One region of the Chromobacterium sp. FG89 genome, then DNA from elsewhere that is predicted to be linked to it. Evidence: riboswitches for the same ligand, from Rfam matches in the RefSeq annotation. Region 1 holds a riboswitch; the other holds the start of a gene.
What was found. Region 1 has a riboswitch for glycine ahead of ACODRW_RS18290 (trimeric intracellular cation channel family protein). Riboswitches for the same ligand answer to the same signal wherever they lie in the genome.

Region 1 (4,177 bases):
CCGCCGGCATCGCCAACCGCGAGCACAGCGAGTTCGCCAGCGCGCTGGACCTGATCGACGTGCTGGCCCCCGGCCTGTACGAGGCCGTCATCGAAGACGTGGCCCCCAACACCCCCGGCCAGGAATACATCAAGGGCCGCTACATCATCCGTTTCGAAGCCCGCGAAGTGGCCGACATCCTGGCGCTGGACGACGGCCGCGAAGACGAACGCGCCTTTGAAGCGGTGCGCCGCGTCTCCGAAATCAACCAGGGCATTTACAACCGCTTCGTTTCCCCGGCCGTGCGCGCCGTCAGCAACGAAGCCAGCGCCCAATGGCTGCGCCAGCTCAACCCGGCGCGGCTGGAACGCACGCTGATCTCCCCGCTCAATCCCTGGCTCGGCTGGCTCAAACCCGCCGCGGAATACGTGCGCGCCCACCGCCGGCCGGTGAGCGCGGACAACCCCTTGTGGCGGTTGCAAGAACAGTGGTCTAGCTGGATGACGCAAAGCCTGGACCGCTACCGCGACCTGCGCGACGCCGCCACCGAACACTGCTTCAAAGCCGTGTACGAATCCCCGTGGCTGGCCTCCGTCGTGGGCGTGCAGCCCGCGCGCGAAGCCCGCGCCGCCCGCTGCGACAGCTGGAACAAACAGGAAAGGCTGCAACTCAAGCGCCAGGTGCTGGACCCCGCTTACGAAAGCGGCTCCCTGGCCGACGGCTTCGTGCGCTTGCTCACCTATGTGGCGATTGGCCGCGGCATCATAGACGAGCGCCCGTTCAACGCCATCCGCCGCATCATGCGCGACATCCGCCACGAATACCCGCTGACCCTGATGGAGCTGAAAGACATCGCCCGCAAGCAGGTTTTCCTGGTGCGGCTGGACGAAGCCCGCGCGCTGGCCGGCCTGCCCAAGCTGCTGCCGGAAGAACACCGCCGCCGCCAGGCCTGGCAGCTGGCGCATGAACTGCTGGCGCTCAGCGGCGACATCGCCCCGGAACAACAGCTCAGGCTGGACCAAGCGGCCCACGCGCTGCAACTGGACACCCGCGCGCCGGCGGCGCCGGCCATCCTGCCGCCCGCCGAGCCGGCCATAGCGGCAGCCTCAACCGTTCCCGCCGCGGCCCCCGCCGCCAAGGCCAGCGCGCCCGCCAAGAAAGCGGCGCCGCCGCGCAAGCCGGCCGCCAAAGCCCCGGCCAAGCCCACCGCCGGCAAGCCCAGCGCCGCTGCCGCCAAACCCGCTCCGGCCGCCAAACCCGCCAGCAGCACACCGGCCGCGGCCAAGCCGGCGCCCGGCAAACCCCCGGCGGCCAAAACCGCCAAAGCGCCAGCGGGCAAAGCCAGCGTGGCCAAAGCCCCCGCAGCCAAAACCCCGGCCGCGCGCAAACCCGCCGCCGGCAAGGACGCGGCCAAGCCCAAAACGCCGAGCAACTAAGCATCAGCCAGCGCAAAAACGCCCGGACAGCCAAACCGCCGTCCGGGCGTTTTCATGTTGATACCGCACTGCAACATTTTTGCCTCGCCCCATGTATACAGTCGTTGACTGAACAATACAGCAAACGCTAATATCCTTGCCTGCTGCGGGAGAGAGGGGCATGCGCCCCCGCCGAAGACGCAAACTCCCATAATCGCTCAGGCAACAGTACCGCAGCCCATGGATACCAGCCGATTGGAGAGAGGCCCTAAGCGCCCGTTCATCATCTGCTACGCTTCAGCGAGAGCGCGTCGGATGATGTGACCGGCCCTTAGCCGCCCACCGAAGGGGCAAGTGACACCCGGCAAGGCCCGCACACAGGCCGCGCCCGTCATCTAACTCTCAGGTAAAAGGACAAGGGGAGAGGCAATGCCGGCAGCGCCGCGCCCATGCGCGGCCCGCCGGCCGTGCTCAGAACGTGCTCACGATCTCGCGAGCAAGGACGAGACAAGGCGAAAACAGCTGAGAAAGCGGAATGTACACGTGGTACATGAGCATTTCGAAGCGGGTTTCAACGCCGTATCGTCGCAGCGCAGCAGATCGTGCACCAGCTCTCAAGGAAAACCCGTGTTCGAAACGCTTGCCCAGGCTGCGCGCCACCTGGCATGGCCCGCCCATTGCCAACCCATTTTCCCACCCGGCTTCGCCGCTCACCTCGGCGCCAGCCTGTTTGACCATTGCAACTACATGCTTACCCTGATCTATCTGATCGCCATCACCGCGGAAGCGATGACCGGCGCGTTGGCGGCCGGCCGCCGCAATATGGACATCTTCGGCGTTACCGTCATCGCCTTCCTCACCGCCCTGGGCGGCGGCACCGTGCGCGACATCGTGCTGGGCCGCTACCCGATAGGCTGGACCCAACACCCGGAATACGTCGGCCTGGTCATCGCCGGCGGCCTGGCCGCCGTGTTCGTGGCCCGCTATATGAAACGCCTGAGCCGCGTCTTCCTGGTGCTGGACGCGCTGGGCCTGATCGCCTTCACCATCATAGGTTGCGGCGTGGCCCAGTCCATGGACTACCACCCGGTGGTGGTGGTGATGGCCGGCATGATCACCGGCATTGCCGGCGGCATCCTGCGCGACGTGCTGTGCAACCGCGTGCCGGTGGTCTTCCGCCAGGAGCTGTACGCCAGCGTCTCCTTCGCCGTGGCCCTGCTCTACCTGGGCCTGATCAAGCTGGGCGTGCCGCACGATCTCAACGTGCTGGCCAGCTTCGCCGTCGGCCTCGCCATCCGCCTGGCCGCCATCTGGCGCGAATGGCGGCTGCCGGTGTTCATGTATCGGCACGACCTGCATTAACTAACCCTAACTGTTTCACCGCTGCGCTGCGGCATCAGGCTTGAATCCCCGCCAGCAGCAGGAACAAGGCCGCCTGGCTGGACACGCCCAGCTTGGCGTACAGATGGCGGCGGTGCACCTTGGCGGTTTCCAGCGAAATGCCCAGCTCGCGCGCCACGCCCTTGGTGGAGTGGCCGCCGAGTATCAGCAGCGCCACCTCCACCTCCCGCTTGGTCAACGGCGAGGAGCCCTGCGCGCGCAGCGCCTCCTCCAGTTCCCGGCGGCTCTGCCTGCCCGTCCTGGCCGCCGGCTGACGCAGCCCTTCGTCCAGACGCGCGGCCAGCCGCGACAAGGGCAGCAACCAGGGCGCGAACAGATTGCAAACGCCCAGTTCCTGCTCGCTGAAGCGGCGTTTGCTGCCCAGCGACAGAGACAGCACGCCCTCCGGCAACACTTGCAGAAACTGGATTTCATCCGCCACCACATTGCGCGAAAAGTAACGGCGAAAGTACTCCGTCTCCCGGAAACGGTCCGGCGCCACCTCGTCCAGCCGGTACACGCCGGCGGCCGGGCGCTTCAGCGCAAAACCGTAAAACGGGTCCAACAGATACAGGCCGCGCCGGTAGTCGGCGAACAAATCGTCGGCGGCGTAATTGGCCGCGTGATCCGCCAGCACCCACGGCGGCGCCTCCTGGCGAAACAGCACCGCCACCCAGGTATCGAAACTCAGGCGTTCCCGTAGAAACGCGGCCAACCCTTGCCAAAAGGCCGCGTTGTCGACGCCGTCCAACAAGCGCCCCAATTGCTGGTGAAACACCAGATCCGCCACATTCAGCTGCATGCCAGCTACCCCGATCAGGTTAGTCCCGCCTTCCGCTCTAACGCTTTCGCGTGATGTCCGCCGCCAAGGGGACTGACTAGTATGGCTCCAGCCTGCGCGACAAGACCAGCCGTGATGTGAGCGCTTCCCCCACCCCGTCGCGCCGCCTGAACAGGAGTGATCGCCATGCCCATGCAGGATCTGGCCTACTGGCAAGACCGCGCCGCCGATTTGCGCTCGCCTTGCCTCGCCTTCATCAACGGCCGCTTCGTGCCCGCCGCCGACCGGCGCACCTTCACCGACACCAGCCCCATCCATGGCCGGCCCCTGGCCGAGATCGCCCGCTGCGGCGAGGCCGATGTCGAACGGGCGGCGCGGGCCGCCCGCGCCAGCTTCGAATCCGGCGTCTGGTCGCGCTGTCACCCGCGCCAGCGCAAGACCGTGCTGCAAAAACTGGCGGCGCTGATCCGCCGGCATGGCGACGAACTGGCGCTGCTGGACTGCCTGGACATCGGCAAGCCCATTGCCGATGCGCTCCATATCGATGTGCCGGGCGCCGCCGGCGTGTTCGACTGGTACGCCGAAGCCGCCGACAAGCTGTACGGCGAGGCCGCCCCCGGCG
Region 2 (4,177 bases), on a different contig from region 1:
GGTGTACCAGCCCGGGTTTTCCAGCAGATTGCGCAGGATCACCGTCGGAGTCAGCACCGGGTAATAGCCCTGGCCGATGAAGGATTTATTGACCACGTTCTTGGCGGCGACGGCCTTCAGCGCGGCCAGCGCCTCGGCTTCCGGCATCGGATCCGGCAGCTCCAGCTTGCGGTTCAGGTGAATGTCGGCCGGCAGCGTCTGCGCCACCAGTTCATCGATGGAGGCCACGCCGATGGCGGCCAACATTTGCTCGCGCTCGGCGTCGGACGGGCCGATGTGGCGGGAGATGAATTCTTTGCGGTTGAAAAGTTCGGAGAGAGACATGAGTACGGGGCCTTCTGTGCTTGCCGTCCGCGCCGCGGCTTGCGCGGCCAATCGGGTGTTGCTGGATATCCGGGCGAAAAAAACGCCTCGCGGTCGATTAGGACTGCGAGGCGGTTTTCACCATCAGGCGCCAATTTCCTTGGCGTAGGCGGCGGCGTCCATCAGGGCGTCCAGGTCCGCCGGATCCGCCGGCTTGATCTTGAAGAACCAGCCGGCGCCGTAGGGCTCGCCGTTGGCCAGTTCCGGTTCGGCTTCCAGTTCCTCGTTGATGGCCAGCACTTCGCCGGCAATCGGACAGTAGATGTCGGAAGCGGCTTTCACCGACTCCACCACGCCGGCCTGCTCTTCCTTGGCGAGCTTGGCGCCCACTTTCGGCAATTCGACGAAAACGATGTCGCCCAGCAGTTCCTGCGCGTGCTCGGTAATGCCCACGGTCACGGAGCCGTCGGCTTCCAGGCGCAGCCATTCGTGGCTTTCAACGTATTTGAGTTCGGCGGGGATGTTGCTCATGAGTGTCTCCAGTCAAATCCAGGTCTTAAACGATATTCCCGGCCGCGTCGCGCGGCCTGCCCAAGCACGCCGCTCAGGCGAAAACTTTTTTGCCGTTGCGCACGAACGGCATTTTGACCACGCGCACCTCGGTCAAGGTTCCGCGCAGGTCCACCAGCGCCGTATCGCCGGTGCCGGCCGGCACGCGCGCGATCGCGATGGAGTGTTTGAGGGTGGGCGAGAAGGTGCCGCTGGTGATCACGCCCTCGCCTACGCCTTCCACCACCACTTTCAGGCCTTCGCGCAGCACGCCGCGGCCTTCCAGCACCAGGCCCACTTGCCTGGTTTTCAGGCCGGCGGCTTTCTGCGCCTCCAGCGCCTTGCGGCCGATGAAATCGCGCTCCGCCGGTTCCCAGGCGATGGTCCAACCCATGCCGGCCTCCAGCGGGGAAACGGTTTCATCCATATCGTGGCCGTAGAGATTCATGCCGGCTTCCAGGCGCAGGGTGTCGCGCGCGCCCAGACCGATCGGCGCCACGCCGGCGGCCTGCAGTTGCTGGAAGAAGGCCGCGGCCTCGACGCCAGGCAGCATCACCTCCAGGCCGTCTTCCCCGGTGTAGCCGGTGCGGGCGTAGAACCAATCGCCGGCGGGCTGGCCTTGGAAGGGCTTCAAGGCCTGGATAACGTCGGCGAGCTCGGGCTTGACCGCGCAGACCTTGGCGATGGCCTGCGGGCCCTGCACCGCCAGGATGGACAGATCGCGGCGCACCTTGATGTCCACGTCGAAATCCGCCTTGCGCCCTTCCATCCAGGCCAGGTCCTTGTCGGTGGTGCCGGCGTTGATCACCATGCGGTAGCCGTAGGAGGTCAGATAGACGATCAGATCGTCCACCACGGTGCCGTCGGGGGTGAGCATGCCGGAATACAGCGCCTTGCCTTCGAAGCCGAGCTTGGCCACGTCGTTGGCGATCAAGCGCTGCAGCCAGACTTTGGCGTCCGGGCCGCTGATGTCCAGCACCGTCATATGGGAAACGTCGAACATGCCGGCGTCGCTGCGCACGATCTCATGTTCCTTGAGTTGGGAGCCGTAATGGATGGGCATTTCCCAGCCGGCGAAATCGACCATCTTGGCGCCGGCGGCGATATGGGATTCAAACAGGGGGGTGCGTTTCGGGGCCGTCATCGGTGCGTCCTTAGCAAAAGCGTGTAGTGTTGCTCTATTCCCTACACCCCTCTGTCCCTGCACCTGAGATTTTCCGGCCTTGCGGCCGTTAGCCCCTTCGGTGGGCATCCGCGGATGCCGCTCTCCAGATTCGGCGAACTGGCTGCGGCCAGTCCGATGATGCAGTCCTTTTGCCTGAGCGATTGCGGGTGCGCTTGCGCCTTCGGCGGTGGCGCGGACGGCCACTCTCTCCTGCATGACGAGCCAGATTATGGTTGCTGGGCCGGGGCTTGGCAAGCCGTGTTTATCTTCAACTTAAACAATGACTTAAAATATTCGAAATCGCAAAACATTGAACCGGCATTGCTTCGTTTAAGATCGATTACGAACATATTTCATTTCCTTATCGATCAAAAAATAGATGACCACCCCATTGCGCCGGCGCTGATCGTAAGATGACATCCATCTTGACCAAGCACGATCTCTATCCGATCTGGAAAGGAAACCGCGATGCGAAAACTGATCAACGATCCGCGCCATGTGGCGCGGGAGATGCTGGAAGGCCTGGCCGACACCCTGCCCGGCCTGGCGCTGCTCGAGGAAGAAAACGTCTTGCTGCGGGCGGACCTTCCCGCCGGCGGCCTGCGCGACAAGGTGGCGCTGATTTCCGGCGGCGGCAGCGGCCACGAACCGGCCCACGCCGGCTACATCGGCCACGGCATGCTGGACGCCGCCGCGGTGGGCGACGTGTTCACCTCGCCCAGCGTAGACACCGTGCTGGCGGCGATCCGCGCCGTCGCCGGCCCCAAGGGCGTGCTGCTCATCGTCAAGAACTACACCGGCGACCGGCTCAACTTCGGCCTGGCGGCGGAACTGGCCCGCGCCGAGGGCATCGCCGTCGACAGCGTGGTGGTGGCCGACGACGTGGCGCTTCGCGACACCGTGGAGCCGGCGCGCAGGCGCGGCATCGCCGGCACGGTGCTGGTGCACAAGATCGCCGGCGCGGCGGCCGCCTCCGGCGCCGGCCTGGCCGAGGTCGCCGCCGCTGCGCGGCAGGCTGCGGAACAAGTGGCCACCATGGGCGTGGGCCTGGGCGCCTGCACGGTGCCGGCCACCGGCCTCCCCGGTTTTCAACTGGACAGCGGGGAGGCGGAACTGGGCCTGGGCATACACGGCGAAGCCGGCGTGCGCCGCGTGGCGACGCCATCGGCCGCCGATTTGTGCGCAACGCTGCTGGATGCCATCTTGCAAGACCGCGGCTGGCGCTCGGGACACAGGGTGGCGCTGCTGGTCAACGGCCTGGGCGGCACGCCGCCGATGGAGCTGGCCATCGTCGCCCGCGCCGCGCTGGCTCATCTGCGCCTGCGCGGCCTACAGGTGGAACGCGCCTGGAGCGGCAACTTCATGACCGCGCTGGAAATGCCCGGCTGCTCCTTGTCCCTGATGGCGCTGGACGAACAGCGCCTCAACTGGCTGGATCAAACCACCCTGGCGCCGGCTTGGCCCGGCTCAGGCCGTCTGCCGGCGCAACGCCAGCTGCGCGCCGCGCCGCCGCGCGACGCTTTCACGCCCTCGGCCGCCGCGGCCGATCCCCGTTTGCGCACCGCGGCCTGGGCCGCGGCCGACGCGCTGGACGCCGCCGAGCCGCTGTTGACCGAACTGGACGGCGCGGCCGGGGACGGCGATCTGGGCGTCAGCATGCAGCGCGGCGCGGCCGCGATCCGGGCCTTGCCCGACAGCGCATGGAGCGACCCCGCCACGGCGCTGCGCGCGGTCGGCCAGGCCTTGCGCCAAGCCATCGCCGGCAGTTCCGGGCCTTTCTACTCCACCGCCCTGCTGCGCGCGGCGCGGCGGCTGGACACGACGACCCCGCCCACCCCGAAGGACTGGGCGGCCGCCTTTCTGGACGGCGTCGCCGCCGTCGCGGAACTGGGCGGCGCGCAAGTGGGCGACCGCACCATGCTGGACGCCTTGTCCCCCGCCGCCGACGCTTTCGCCTCCGCCCTGGACGCCGGACAGACTCCAGAGACGGCCTGGCGTTCGGCGCTGACAGCGGCGGAGCGCGGCTGCGCGGCAACCGCCTCCATGCGGCCGCGCCTGGGCCGGGCCAGCTATCTGGGCGAACGGGCGCTGGGCGTGCCGGACGCGGGTGCCAGCGCCGCGCTGGTCTGGTTGAAGGCGCTGACCGGCTAGCGCCAGGCC

Region 2: linked by a shared signal. The riboswitch ahead of gcvT (glycine cleavage system aminomethyltransferase GcvT) and the one ahead of ACODRW_RS18290 (trimeric intracellular cation channel family protein) in region 1 are both predicted to bind glycine.

The regions. Positions count from the first base shown of each region.
Region 1 covers NZ_JBMDIQ010000020.1:26,010-30,186, reverse strand. The annotation lists gene ACODRW_RS18295 (DUF3141 domain-containing protein) at 1-1,415, shown strand, start outside; glycine riboswitch at 1,552-1,638, shown strand; glycine riboswitch at 1,640-1,822, shown strand; gene ACODRW_RS18290 (trimeric intracellular cation channel family protein) at 2,022-2,756, shown strand; gene ACODRW_RS18285 (LuxR C-terminal-related transcriptional regulator) at 2,791-3,576, opposite strand; gene ACODRW_RS18280 (aldehyde dehydrogenase) at 3,742-4,177, shown strand, end outside.
Region 2 covers NZ_JBMDIQ010000018.1:73,641-77,817, forward strand. The annotation lists gene gcvP (aminomethyl-transferring glycine dehydrogenase) at 1-324, opposite strand, end outside; gene gcvH (glycine cleavage system protein GcvH) at 448-834, opposite strand; gene gcvT (glycine cleavage system aminomethyltransferase GcvT) at 908-1,996, opposite strand; glycine riboswitch at 2,038-2,134, opposite strand; glycine riboswitch at 2,149-2,240, opposite strand; gene ACODRW_RS17320 (dihydroxyacetone kinase family protein) at 2,486-4,168, shown strand.